DNA from 3 places in the Arthrobacter sp. 2RAF22 genome. Region 3 is predicted to be linked to each of the others. Evidence: riboswitches for the same ligand, from Rfam matches in the RefSeq annotation. Region 3 holds a riboswitch; each other region holds the start of a gene.
The links. A riboswitch is a leader RNA that binds a small molecule or an ion and turns the genes downstream of it on or off. The one in region 3 is predicted to bind S-adenosylmethionine.
Positions count from the first base shown of each region.

Region 1: linked by a shared signal. The riboswitch ahead of AB4068_RS06495 (DUF1737 domain-containing protein) and the one ahead of metX (homoserine O-acetyltransferase MetX) in region 3 are both predicted to bind S-adenosylmethionine.
Region 2: linked by a shared signal. The riboswitch ahead of AB4068_RS10475 (hypothetical protein) and the one ahead of metX (homoserine O-acetyltransferase MetX) in region 3 are both predicted to bind S-adenosylmethionine.

Region 1 is NZ_JBFRGL010000005.1:67,331-71,720, reverse strand. It holds gene AB4068_RS06510 (glutamate--cysteine ligase 2) at 170-1,438, shown strand; gene AB4068_RS06505 (O-succinylhomoserine sulfhydrylase) at 1,435-2,643, opposite strand; gene AB4068_RS06500 (rhodanese-like domain-containing protein) at 2,644-3,054, opposite strand; gene AB4068_RS06495 (DUF1737 domain-containing protein) at 3,051-3,308, opposite strand; SAM riboswitch class IV at 3,319-3,431, opposite strand; gene AB4068_RS06490 (hypothetical protein) at 3,536-3,895, opposite strand; gene AB4068_RS06485 (Lrp/AsnC family transcriptional regulator) at 3,951-4,382, shown strand.
Region 2 is NZ_JBFRGL010000011.1:61,447-65,836, forward strand. It holds gene AB4068_RS10465 (helix-turn-helix domain-containing protein) at 1-533, opposite strand, end outside; gene AB4068_RS10470 (sodium:solute symporter) at 837-2,369, shown strand; SAM riboswitch class IV at 2,451-2,570, shown strand; gene AB4068_RS10475 (hypothetical protein) at 2,585-2,905, shown strand; gene AB4068_RS10480 (hypothetical protein) at 2,931-3,119, opposite strand; gene AB4068_RS10485 (VIT1/CCC1 transporter family protein) at 3,387-4,390, shown strand, end outside.
Region 3 is NZ_JBFRGL010000014.1:15,827-20,216, forward strand. It holds gene AB4068_RS11750 (alpha/beta hydrolase) at 1-492, opposite strand, end outside; gene AB4068_RS11755 (SGNH/GDSL hydrolase family protein) at 562-1,404, shown strand; gene AB4068_RS11760 (hypothetical protein) at 1,470-1,889, shown strand; gene metX (homoserine O-acetyltransferase MetX) at 1,891-3,012, opposite strand; SAM riboswitch class IV at 3,026-3,141, opposite strand; gene AB4068_RS11770 (S8 family peptidase) at 3,357-4,390, shown strand, end outside.

The DNA.
Region 1 (4,390 bases), on a different contig from region 3:
GGATGAGTTGGCGGACATTCTGCTGGATCACCCGGGGGTGGCTTATCGCTAATGCCCGGAAAATAGAGGCTGTCCCCCGGTCCTGTCGGAGTGATCCAGCAGAATCCCTCGGGCGGCCCGCAAAATCCCGGTCTGTCTCCGCAAGGCTGCCATGGCGCACAATTGATCCGTGCGCACTTTTGGTGTGGAAGAGGAGTTGCTGATCGTCGATCCCGTGACCGGCGAGCCGCTCGCGCTTGCCGACGCGCTCCTCTCGGCCCCCGCCCACGACGGCGCCGCCCACGATGACGCTGCCCACGCCGCCCAGGATGGCACCGAACCCGGACCCACCCTCGAGGAGATCGACGGTCCCGATACCGGCCTAAGCCACGAGCTCAAACTTGAGCAGATCGAAACCCAGACCCGCCCATGCCGCAGCTACGCCGAGCTCCTGCACCAGATCCGCAGGGGGCGCGGCCTCGCCAGTCATGCCGCTCGGCGCCACGGCGCTCGGATCGCCGCGTTGGCCACATCGCCCGTGGATGCCGCGTTGCACACCACTCCGGATCCCCGGTACGCCATCATGCTCGAACGGTTCGGTATCACGGCGCACGAACAGCTCACGTGCGGATTCCACGTGCACACATCGATCGAGTCCCCCGAGGAAGGCGTGATGGTCTTGGACCGCATCCGGGACAAGCTCGCGGTCTTCACGGCGATGAGCGCCAATTCTCCCTACTGGCGTGGCCTGGCCACGGGTTTTGAGAGCTATCGGACGCAGGCGTGGAACCGCTGGCCTTCGTCGGGGCCGTCAGCCATCTTCGGGTCCCTGGCTGCTTACCGGCGGGTTGTCCGGAGGCTCATCGAAACGGGAGTGCTGCTGGACGAGGGGATGGTCTACTTCGACGCCAGGCTGTCCCGGCACGTTCCCACGGTGGAGGTCCGGGTGGCCGATGTCTGCCTCCGGGCCGAGGATGCGGCGCTCATCGCGGTGCTCGTCAGGGCACTGGTTGAGACTTCTGTTCGTGAATACCATGCCGGAATAGAGCCCGCTGCCGTGCCCACTGCGCTTTTGCGGATGGCGTCCTGGCAAGCAAGCAACTTCGGACTGCGTACCGAACTGCTGGACTTCGGAACCTTTCGCCCGGAACCCGCCGCCGACGTCGTCTGGTCGTTGGTGGAATACTTGGAACCCGTGCTCGCCGAACAGGGTGAATTCGACTTGGTCCAAACCGGCGTGGCAGCCATCTTGAGCCGTGGCAACGGCGCTATCGAACAGCGTGGTGTTGCCGGGCGCTGGAGCGAGAGCAACGGGAGCGCGCCCGACGCCGCCGGGCTGGCCGCCGTCGTCGAGCACGCCGTCCAGATCACGATGCGCTCAGAGAGGGACGAGAGCGACACCAAGCCGCAACCCGTCCTCACCTGGGTGCGCCAGGACTGGCGCGAAGCGCCCGGCTAGACCTGCTTGAGGGCCGGCTCGAGGTCCCCGATGAGATCGTCCACATCCTCCAGCCCCACCGAAAGCCGCACGACGCCGTCGCTCAGGCCAATTGCCGCGCGGCCTTCCGGACCCATGGCACGGTGCGTGGTGGTGGCGGGATGGGTGATGAGGGACTTGGAGTCGCCGAGGTTGTTCGAGATGTCGATGACGGCGAGCCCGTCCAGCAGCGCGAAAGCGGCCTCCTTCGCCGATCGCCCCGCGGAGGGGAGCAGCTCGAAGGTGAGCACAGTTCCGCCGGCCTTCATTTGCTTTGCGGCGAGCTCGAACTGCGGGTGCGACTTCAGCAGCGGGTACTTGACCCAGCTGATGGCCGGCTGTTCCTCGAGCCACTCGGCGATCCGCATCGCAGACGCCGAGGAGTGGTTGACACGCAGCGCCATCGTCTCCAGGCCCTTGGTCAGGACCCAGGCGTTGAACGCGGAAAGCGACGGACCGGTGTGCCGCATGAGCTGCTTGACGGGACCGTCGATGAACTCCTTGGTGCCCAGGATCGCTCCGCCGAGGACCCGGCCCTGGCCGTCGATGTGCTTGGTGCCCGAGTAGACAATCACGTCTGCTCCGAGATCGCCGCAGCGCTGCAGGAGGGGAGTGGCGAAGACGTTGTCGACGACCACCGTGGCGCCGGCCGCGTGGGCCAGCTCGCTCACCGCGGCGATGTCCACGATTTCCTGCATGGGGTTCGACGGCGACTCGAAGAACACTGCCGTTGTCGGCTCGGACAGAGCGGCACGCCACTGGTCCAAGTCAGGCCCGTCGACGAAGACGGTCTCGACGCCCCAGCGCGGCAGGATCTCATTGAGGATGACGAAACAGGAGCCGAAGAGCGAGCGGGCGGCAACTACTCGGTCACCGGCAGCAAGCAACGCACCGAGGGCGGTGAAGACAGCGGACATGCCCGACGCCGTCGCGAAGCACGCTTCGGTGCCTTCGAGCAGGCGGAGGCGCTCCTGGAAGGTAGCTACGGAGGGGTTGCCGTAACGGGAGTAGACGAAGCGTTCGTCCTCGCCCGTAAATGCTCGCTCGGCGGCTGCGGCGGACTCGTAGACGAAGCCGGAGTTCAGGAAGACGGCCTCGGACGTTTCCTGGAAGTTGGTACGGTCAAGACCGCCGCGGACGGCCTGGGTGTCAGGGCTCCAGCTGGCGGCGTCAGGGTTGAAGGTCACTTAGATGTTCCCCAGGTTCGTCGGAAGTCCACGGTTTTTCCAGCCGTTCACGGTTCGCTCGCCGTAGCGGTCCGGCTCGCCCTCAAAGCCCTCGAGGACGTTGTAGGAGGTGTAGCCGGCCTGGGTGGCGGCAATCGCGGCGGCGATGGAGCGCTGTCCGGAGCGGCAGAGGAAAACCAGTTCGGTGCCGTCCGCCTCCGGGGCCTGCTGCGTCAACTCTTCGATGAAACGGGTGTTGGGGATGCCTCCGGCCAGGTTCCACTGGATAAACAGGGGATCGTTCTCGGTGGCTTTGGTGTCCGGGATGCCGATGTGTGCCCACTCGCCTTCGGTGCGGACGTCCACCAGGATGGCGCCCTGCTCAAGCTTGGCCCAGGCGTCGTGCGGGCTGAGGTCGCCTGCGTAGCTCATGCGTGGCCCTCGCCGTCGAACTCTTCATCAAGCTGATCCACCGCATTGGCAACGGCGGCATCCGCGCTCGCGATTGCCGCGGGCAGGACGATGGCCTGTGCCACGATTACGTCCGTGCCGTTGAAGGTCGCGGCCGGGCTGCCGTGCAACACGTATCCCTCCGCGAGAGCGGTGGAGATCCGCTCGCAGAATTCCTTGGTGTCAGGGCCCGTGATGAGACGGTACGAGAGTTTTTCTTCGGTGGGTTCAGGCATTGGTGCTCCTCAGTCACGCTTGCAGTTCGAAAGTGTCGATACGCCGAGTAGTCACCTGAGGCACCCCGCCGGAGAGAGGGTTGCCGACCAGCAAGTCAGGGCTTCACGCTGGTGCTCATTACTCAAGAAGAAAAATAACATCCACGACGGCGGCCTGCATCACCGGCCGTCGTCATGTTCCGTAACCGGACGGCAGCCAGGCTGGCGAGGGCTGGGGTGCCAGCGTCCTAGGACTCGGTTTCATTGGGCAGCGGTTCCAGGCTCGCCTGGATCCGGGGTGGAATGGCGTCGAACCGCGACGCTACTGCCGTAGGGGAGTGATGAAAAGTGGAACCTTGATGCTTCCGGATTTCCAGCAGTTCGTGGACGGATATCCCGGTGGCCGTGGCGAGTGCATGCAGCGAGAGGCTGTTGTGATGAGCCAAGGCAAAAACCACACCCGACAGGGCTTCGAAACCTTCTGTCTCGTAGATTTCTTTCACCAAGTTGGACATGCCATTTGCATCATCGATTGATCCCGCTGACGCACCAGTCGCCATGGCCGTCAGGGACCATGCAGCAGAGTCGGGGCTGATGTAGATGCTCATGTCGATACCCTACGGACTCAGGCCCGCTTGGGGAATGGGCGATACGTTTATCTTTATGGCAGCACTCACCGACCTTGACCGCCAGCTCCTCTCCGCTCTCCGGGAGGACGGCAGGGCCTCCGTGGCGAGCCTTGCGCGCAAGCTGGGCGTTGCTCGGGCCACCGTGAATAGCCGGCTTGAGCGTCTTGTCTCCTCGGGGACCAGCGTTGGCTTCACCGCGAGGGTGCGCGACGAGGTGGATCCACTTGCGATCCGGGCCATTGCGCTCATTGCCGTGGAGGGAAGGTCGGCGGACAAGGTCATTCGCCAACTCCGCGGACTTCCCGAGATTTGGGCGCTACACACCACGAACGGCGGTTGGGATCTCGTGGCCGAGTTGCGCACGGAAAGCCTCAGCGACTTTGACCAGGTGTTGGGCAGGATCCGCGGGATCGAGGGGATCGTCAATAGCGAGACGAGCCTGCTGCTCAGTTCCGTCCTGCGATAGTCGCTTTT
Region 2 (4,390 bases), on a different contig from region 3:
GGCTCGTCGGTTGGATTGACCCAGGTGTGCGGCTCGCGGCCCGGGAAGGACAGCGTGTCCCCCTCTTCGAGTTCGTACTCCTCGTTGGTGAGGATCAATTTGATGCGGCCCTTGACCACGTGCAGGACGTCGACGTCGCAATCGACGGCGTAAAGCTCGGCTTCTCCCCGGCCGCGGGGCTCGATGGAAGCCTGTAGGATCTGCAGCCGTCGTTCCGACCGGGCGGTCAGGAGCCGCTCCACGATTCCCTGGCCGCCAAGCGAAATCCGCGGCCCATCGTCGCGCCGCGTCAGGTGCGTCTCAGGTGCGGCGAAAAGATCGCCGATGGAGACTGAAAGAACTTGGCAAAGCGTCACAAGGGAAGCGACCGACGGCGATGTCAGGTCACGTTCCACCCGGCTCAGGAACCCTTTGGTCAGGCCGGTGGCGTCGGCAACCTGCTCGATGGTGAGCCGCTGCGATTGGCGGGCGGCACGGATTCTGGAACCGATGGCAACGGGGACATTGCTCGGTTCAACGGGGAGAGCCTTCATTCACGAACCTTTCAGGCCGTTTCTGCGGCCCTGTCATTGCAGCAATAGTAGCCGGATCGCCCGCGCGGCAGGGCCTTTGGCAAGCTGGAGGAGCGCCGATGAGTCCGCTGGGCGAGACAGCACCTTGACTGTTACTCGCATCACTACGTATCCTCATAGGCAACAAGTGTTGTTTGTGAGGCATACATCACAGACTACTCTCCCCAATCACCAGCGCAGAGACCTTCCGCAACCCGCAACGAAACCCAGCGGACCGGCGTCGGAATCCCCAAGGGCTCTGCGCATCACTTTCAGGAGCCAACCGTGGACTCTTCGTTCATCAATATTGCGATCGTGGTGGTGTATTTGCTCGCCATGCTGGCCTTCGGCTGGTGGGGCAAGTCGCGCACCAAGAACAACAGCGACTTCCTCGTGGCAGGACGCCGCCTCGGTCCGATGCTCTACACCGGCACCATGGCCGCAGTCGTCCTCGGCGGCGCATCGACGGTTGGCGGCGTCGGCCTCGGCTACAAGTTCGGCGTCTCCGGCATGTGGCTGGTTGTCGCGATCGGTTCGGGCGTGCTCCTCCTGAGCCTGCTTTTCGCCGGCACCATCCAGCGGCTGAAGATCTACACGGTCTCCCAGATGCTGAGCCTGCGTTACGGACAGCGCGCCACACAGACTTCCGGCATCGTCATGCTCGCCTACACCCTGATGCTGTGCGCCACGTCCACGGGCGCCTACGCCACCATCTTCGTTGTACTCTTCGGCTGGGAGCGCTGGCTCGCCATCGCCGTCGGCGGCGCAATCGTCCTGGTCTACTCAACGATCGGCGGCATGTGGTCCATCACCCTCGCCGACCAGGTGCAGTTCATCATCAAGACCGTGGGCATCTTCTTCCTCATGCTCCCGTTCGTCCTGAACGCCGCAGGCGGCTTCGATGGCATCCGTGCCCGCGTTGACGCCAGCTTCTTCCAGTTGGACGGCATCGGGGCACAAACCATCATCACGTACTTCGTGGTCTACACCCTGGGCCTGCTGATCGGCCAGGACATCTGGCAGCGCGTCTTCACCGCCAAGACTCCCAAGGTGGCCCGTTGGGGCGGTGCCACCGCGGGTATCTACTGCGTCCTGTACGGCGTCGCCGGCGCATTGATCGGCCTTGCCGCCCGCGTGGCACTGCCCAACATCGACGTGAAGGCCCTCGGCAAGGACGTCGTCTACGCCGAGGTTGCAACGCACATCCTGCCGATCGGCATCGGCGGCCTCGTGATGGCCGCTGCGGTCGCGGCCATGATGTCCACGGCTTCCGGAGCCCTCATCGCCGCGGCCACCGTTGCCCGCGCCGACGTGGTCCCGTTCGTGGCCAGCTGGTTCGGCAAGACCATCAACACCGACGACACCGAGAACCCCGAGCACGACGTCAAGGCCAACCGCTACTGGGTCCTCGGACTGGGCATCGTGGCCGTGTTGATATCCATGGCGGCGCAAGACGTCGTGGTCGCCCTGACCATCGCCTACGACATCCTGGTGGGCGGCCTGCTGGTTGCCATCCTGGGTGGCCTGGTCTGGAAGCGGGGCACCGGTATTGCCGCGGCCTGGTCCATGGCCGTGGGGTCCGTACTCACACTGGCCCTGCTGATCGCCTATGCCACGGGAATCATTCCCAGCGAAGACGGCGTCTACGCCAACGATCCCATCTACTGGGGCCTCGGAGCCTCGTTGCTGGTGTACGTCGTGGTCTCGCTGCTGACGCCTCCCACGGAGCCCCAGGTCCGCGAAGCATGGGACCGTCGCGTCGCCGGAGGAGTCACCGAGGAACTCCCGCTGGAGGCCCACCCGGTGGCCAGCCACTAAGTTTCACAGAGTCAAGTACGACGGCGGCGCCGCACCTTTTTCCGGGGTGCGGCGCCGCCGTCGCATGTACAGTAGGAAGAGCTTCAAGAGATGTGGCGCCAAGCTCCGACTTGCCACACGCCAACCCCATGTTCACGGGTGGTTCGGATGAAGAAGCGGCCCGGCTCGGACCAGAGACAACCGAACGGGCAAGAGCAACTCCACAGGAGAAGGCCATGCCTTTCGAAAACGGCGCCACCGCCATAGCCGACCGCACCACCCAGCCCAGCACCCTCTTGTCGCCCCGTCCCCGCCGGGTGGACGAATTCGTCCGGGTGATTCCCGGCGTCGACCTCTCCCAAGGCTCCGTCACGTTCGTCGTGGACGGAAACCTGGAACGCTATTGGCACCATGAGCCGCGGCTCATCACCCAAGCCCTTTCAAAAGCGGTCCAGCCCGCCCGCTGGTTCCCCGCCACACGGAAACTCACCCTGACGGTGGCGGCAACCGGGCACCGGGCAGGCGTGCAGAGGCACTTCATCCTGAGCGCGTTTTAGCGCCCAGGGTTTAGCGAGCCCGGGGCTATTCGAACTCTTCGTCCTCGCGGTGTTCCTCTGCGTCGAGCGGAACCACCCGTTCGTCGTCGTCGAGGACCTCGGATTGTTCCTCCCAGTCCTCGTCCACCTCAAGGTCTTCGCTGTAGTCGTAGGCGGGATCGGCCTCGACCGTGGGACGGTCGGGGTGACGGGCGTGGGTTTCGGTGCTGTCCATGGTGCAACCTCCGTTCGACGTGCCGCTGAGCCCATCGCACAGGCACATGAGGCAGCCGGTCACCACGCTACCCCGCCAATTCGTGGACCCTGTCCATCCATCCCAGCACTGCCCCCAGCCGCGGTCAAGGCCTCCCGGGAGCCTCCCGTTTTTGAGGCGCGCCTAAAATGTCCAGTGAGGATTGCCAGCCGAAAAACCGCGGAAATTGGCGATAGAGTGGAGCCGCAATGAGGCGATGAAGCCCGCCCCAGCAACCCAGGAGTCCCGGTGCACCCGCACGCAGATCCACAGAACCCGACAGATCCAGACAACGCGCATCCCGACAATCCCTCGGACCAAAGCAGTCCATCGCAAGATGAAGCGGCCCCCAAGACTCCCCCGTCGTCGTCGGACATCAAGCGCTGGCGTCAGTACTTGGCGGACGAGCGGGCCGAGGCCGCCGTGTACCGCCAACTGGCGCAGCGCCGCGACGGCGAGGAACGCGAAATCCTGTTGGCACTCGCAGAGGCCGAGGGCCGCCACGAGGCACACTGGCTCAAGCTCCTCGGGGAACATGCCGGCATGCCGAAGGCGGCCTCGATCCGAAGCCAAATGCTCGGCTTCCTCGCCCGGAACTTTGGATCAGTGTTCGTGTTGGCCCTCGCCCAAAGGGCTGAAGGCCGCTCGCCTTACGCGAAGGATCCAGCAGCGACCCGCGCCATGGCGGCTGACGAACAGATCCACGAGGAAGTAGTCCGCGGCCTGGCGACGCGCGGCCGCAACAGGTTGTCCGGCACTTTCCGCGCGGCCGTATTCGGCGCCAACGACGGCCTTGTCAGCAACCTCTCACTCGTGATGGGCATGGCGGCCACCGGCGTCCCCGCCACTGTGGTCCTGTTCAGCGGCATCGCAGGCCTGCTGGCAGGCGCGCTGTCCATGGGTGCCGGCGAATATGTCTCTGTCCGCTCGCAGCTCGAGCTCCTCAAGGCCACCCGCCCCACCCAGGCCACGCTGACCGCAGCCCCGGCCCTGGACATCGAGCACAACGAGCTGGTTCTCGTGTATCTGGCCCGGGGCATGTCCCGCGAAGCCGCCGAACACCGGGCCGCTGAACGCATGGGCGTCTACAGCTGCGATTGCGATCCCAGCCTCTCCCTGCACCCCGAAGTGGAAGAAACCGTCAATGAGCACGAGGCCGTGGGCTCCGCTTGGGGCGCCGCGATCTCGAGCTTCTGCTTCTTCGCTTCGGGCGCCATTGTGCCCATCCTGCCGTTCATCTTCGGCATGACCGG
Region 3 (4,390 bases):
ATCCTGCTGGTCCCGTCCCCAGAAGAGCGGCACGGAACCGTCCAGTTCGGCGTCGCGGAATGCGGGGTCCGCATCGGCGTCGACGGCGAAGCCTGAAAGCCCGACGACGGCGGCAAAGTCCGCCGGGCGCTGCCGCAACAGCGAGGTGGCCATGGCCATGCCCATGGAAAAGCCGAGAAGCGTCACCGAGCTGTGGTTGGACTTGAAGGAGTCCAACCAGGAAAACACGTACTCCGCGGCGTCCTTGACGGCATCGATGGAATAGTCGATGGACGCCGTGAGCGGGAACCACGTGAAGCCCGGGCCCGTCGCGATCGGCGCACGGAGCGAAGCGACGACGAAGTCCTGGGGCAACAAGCCTGCAAGGCTGAAGAGGTCCTGCTCGTTGGACCCGTAACCGTGCAACAGGACCAGCAATGGCTTGCCAGCCCGCTCCTCCTCTTCGTGGGACCACAAAACGACCGGGGCAGGAAAGGCGGAAGCTTGACTCATGGGACTATTCTTGCAGTTACCCATGAGTAACAAGCTACGGGCGCGTGGCGTTGCAGCAAGAGGCAGGATATGGACGTGAGTGACATTGATCCCACGGTGGGACCAAAGCCGGACGAACGGATTCATCCGTGGACCCGCTACGTGGCATTGGGTGATTCCTTTACCGAAGGGATCGGCGACCCCGAGCCCAACAACCCCGGGGGACATCGTGGCTGGGCCGACCGCGTAGCCGAGGAACTGAGCCGGGGACACCGGGATTTCGCCTACGCCAACCTGGCCATCCGCGGGCGGTTGCTTCAGCAGATCCTCGACGAACAACTTGGCCCGTGCAGGGACCTCAAGCCGGACCTCGTGAGCATCTCCGCAGGCGGCAACGACCTCATCCGTCCCGGCGGCGATCCCGACGCCTTGGCCGAGAAACTCGATGCCGCAGTGCAGACCCTGAGTTCCGACGGCGCCACCGTGGTTCTCTTCAACGGTCCGGACACCGCGTCATCGGTCCTCGGCCGGATCCGCGGCAAAGTGGCCATCTACAACGAAAACCTCCGCACGGTGGCCGCCCGCCACGATGCCGTGATCGCCGATATGTGGTCCCTGCGGCAACTCTCCAACTCCCAGATGTGGGACGAAGACCGCCTGCACTTCTCGCCGCTCGGCCATCACACCATCGCGGCGATGGTCCTCGATTCACTCAATGTGCCCCACAACCTCGAGCCGCTGTTCCCCAAGCCGCTCCCCCAGCGCAGCTGGCGCGAGGCCCGCTCGGGCGACCTCGTATGGGCCCGGGAGTATTTTGTCCCGTGGGTCATCCGCCGGATCCGGCACCGCTCCTCCGGCGACGGCATCCTGCCGAAACGCCCGACGCCGGGACCCGTCTTCGGTCCTGCCGACACCATCCTGCCCCGGAGCTGAACGGGAGCCGTGTGGGTCACAGGGAGCGGGGCTAAGCTGGTGAAAGACTAGGGAGGCCCTCCACCGTGAACAATGTGATCTTCTGGATCATCGTCTGCTCTTGGCTGATTCCCATGGGGATCCGCATGTACAACCGATCGCGCCAGCGCAGGCTACGGGACTTCCCTCCGCAGGATTACCCCGGGCAGCCCTATCCTCCGCAGGATTACCCCGGGCAGCCCTATCCTCCACAGCACTACCCCGTCGGATACCCGGAGCAACCCCCGGTCATCTTCCCGGCTGAGCCGCAACCCCCGGTGGGAATGCCCGGACCTCAGGCCGCTCCGCCGTCGTCTACTCCGCAAGCGAACAGCGCGCCCCAGCCGGACAGCGCGCCGCAAGGCTACCGGGCACGGAAACTGGCCGAACTCGACCAGGAGTACAGCGACGGGAAAATTGCCATGGAGGACTACATGAAGCTCCGCCAGGAGATCATGAACGGCTGATTCAGCCGAAGAACGCCTCCCGCAGCTGGGGGCCGAGCTGGCCGATCTCGGTGAGGAAACCGTCGTGCCCGATGGGCGCCTCGATCACATGAACGGGGACTTCTCCGGGCAAGGCCTTGGCCAGCTCGTGCGATTGTTCCGGGAAATAGAGCCGGTCCGAGTCCACCGAGGCAACGAAGAACTTCGCCGTGGCCACGGACAGCGCGTCCTCCAATGAGCCCCGGCCGCGAGTGATGTCGTGGCTCATGAGCGCCTCAGTGATGGCGATGTAGCTGTTGGCGTCGAAGCGCTGGACCAGCTTTCGTCCCTGGTGGTCGAGGTAGCTCTCCACCTGGTAGCGGCCCCGGTCCCCTAAGGCCGCAGCCTGCAGGGGCGCCTCGCCGCCTTGGGCGTTCCTGCCGAAGCGGAAGTCCAGTTCATCCGCCGAACGGTAGGTGATGTGGGCGATCCGCCGGGCAAGGGCCAGCCCCGCCTCGGGCGCTGCCTGGCCGTAGTAGTCGCCGCCCTTGAAGTCGGCGTCCTGCCGGATGGCGAGAGTCTGGGCCTGCGCGAACGCAATCTGTTCGGCAGTGCTGTACGCCCCGATCGAAATCACGGCACATCGCTTGACGCGGTCCGGATAGCTGACGGCCCATTCCAGTGCGCGGGCACCGCCCATGGACCCTCCCACCACGGTATGCCAGCTGTGGATCCCCAAGGCGTCGGCCAGCCGGGCTTCGGCTATGGTGCTGTCCCGCAGGGTGACGAGCGGGAAGCGGGAGCCCCACGGCTTGCCGTCAGGAGCGCTCGACGACGGCCCGGTGCTGCCGTAGCAGCCTCCCACGATGTTGACGGAGACCACGAAGTAGCGGTCCGTGTCGATGGTGGCGCCGGGACCAACGAGTTGCTCCCACCAGCCTTCTTCATCGCTCTCGCCACGGGCCACATGGGTGCTGCCGGTCAGTGCATGCTCCACGAGGACGGCGTTGGAAGCGTCGGCGTTGAGCCGGCCCCATGTCTCGTACGCAAGGACGACCTCAGGGAGGAAACCCCCGGCCTCCAGTTCGAGCCCTCCTACGGAAACATACTTGAGGGTTCCGTCCTGGGTACCGGAAAGGGGTATGGCTGTTGCAGCAATTGTCATTCGTCGACACCTCACATCGCGCTTGCCCGCCGCCAACACAGCGAAGGGCCAGGTCTTCACCCGGGGCACCCCGCCGCGAAAGGAGGGTTGCCGGCCAGCAAGCCGGGGCTGTCGCTGGCACTCATGACCTATGGGAAGAGTCTAGGAAAACCGGACCCCTTCTGACGAAGATTATGACAGCTTTGTGACACTTGGCCGCGTTTTGTTCACGAAGCCGGGGTTGTGGATGTCTGAAATTGAAGAGACGGGTGATGCCTGTGTGACTGGAGATAGAATTGGGCGCAGCAGTCTGCATCCTTCGGATGTCTCCGCCGCCACTGTGCGTCACAGGAAGATTGAAGCTCGTGAAAAAGCCATCCGGCGTCGTTCCAATAGCCCTGTTCTTGCTGGTATCAGGTTTCACCGTGGGAGTGCCGCTGCCGGCGCACGCCGACACGACTCCGGCAGCAGGCGAAGACAGATACGTGGTCCACTACGCCGAAGGCACCGACGTTGACGGGAAGACCGCGGAGCTGCGCTCGCAGGGAGTCTCGGTGGACAAGACGTTCACGCATGCCGTGAAGGCCGCGGTCGTCACGGCGACGCCAGCGAAGGCCGCTGCGTTGGCGAAGTCGAGCCGGGTTGTGTCCGTGGACCGGGATATGCCGGTGCGGATTTCAGACACTCAAGCACCGGCACCCTGGAACCTTGACCGGACCGACCAGAGATCCCTGCCCTTGTCTGGGAGCTACACGCCGCCTTCGAGCGGCGCCGGGGTACCGATCTACGTGGTGGACACCGGCGTGTTGGCCACCCACCAAGACTTCGGCGGACGCGTGACGGTCGGATATAACGCCGTCGGCATTGGAAGCAACAACGGCGTGGACGACGGCAAGGGAACCACAGACTGCAACGGCCACGGCACGCACGTCTCGGGAATCGCAGCAGGAGCCACCTTTGGGATGGCCAAAGCGGCAACGATCGTGCCCGTACGAGCGCTCAACTGCGCCGGGGGCGGATCGTCACTCGATGTCATTGCCGCTCTCGACTGGATCGTTCAGCATCACCAAGCCGGTCAACCCGCTGTCGCCAACCTTAGCCTTAGCCTCCTGACCGGTACGGACCAGAGCCTGGACGCCGCCGTCCAAGGCGCGATTGACAGCGGGATCACGGTAACCTTGGCTGCAGGAAATAGCAGCGTCGACGCGTGCACACGCTCCCCTGGCCGAGTGCCCGCAGCCCTCACCGTGGCTGCTAGCGACCCGAACGACAGCCAAGCAGGGTTCTCCAACTACGGTCCCTGCGTCGACCTGTACGCACCAGGGGTCCAGATCACCTCCGACTGGGCGACCTCGAATACTGCGACCAATGTCCTCAGCGGAACTTCAATGGCCTCGCC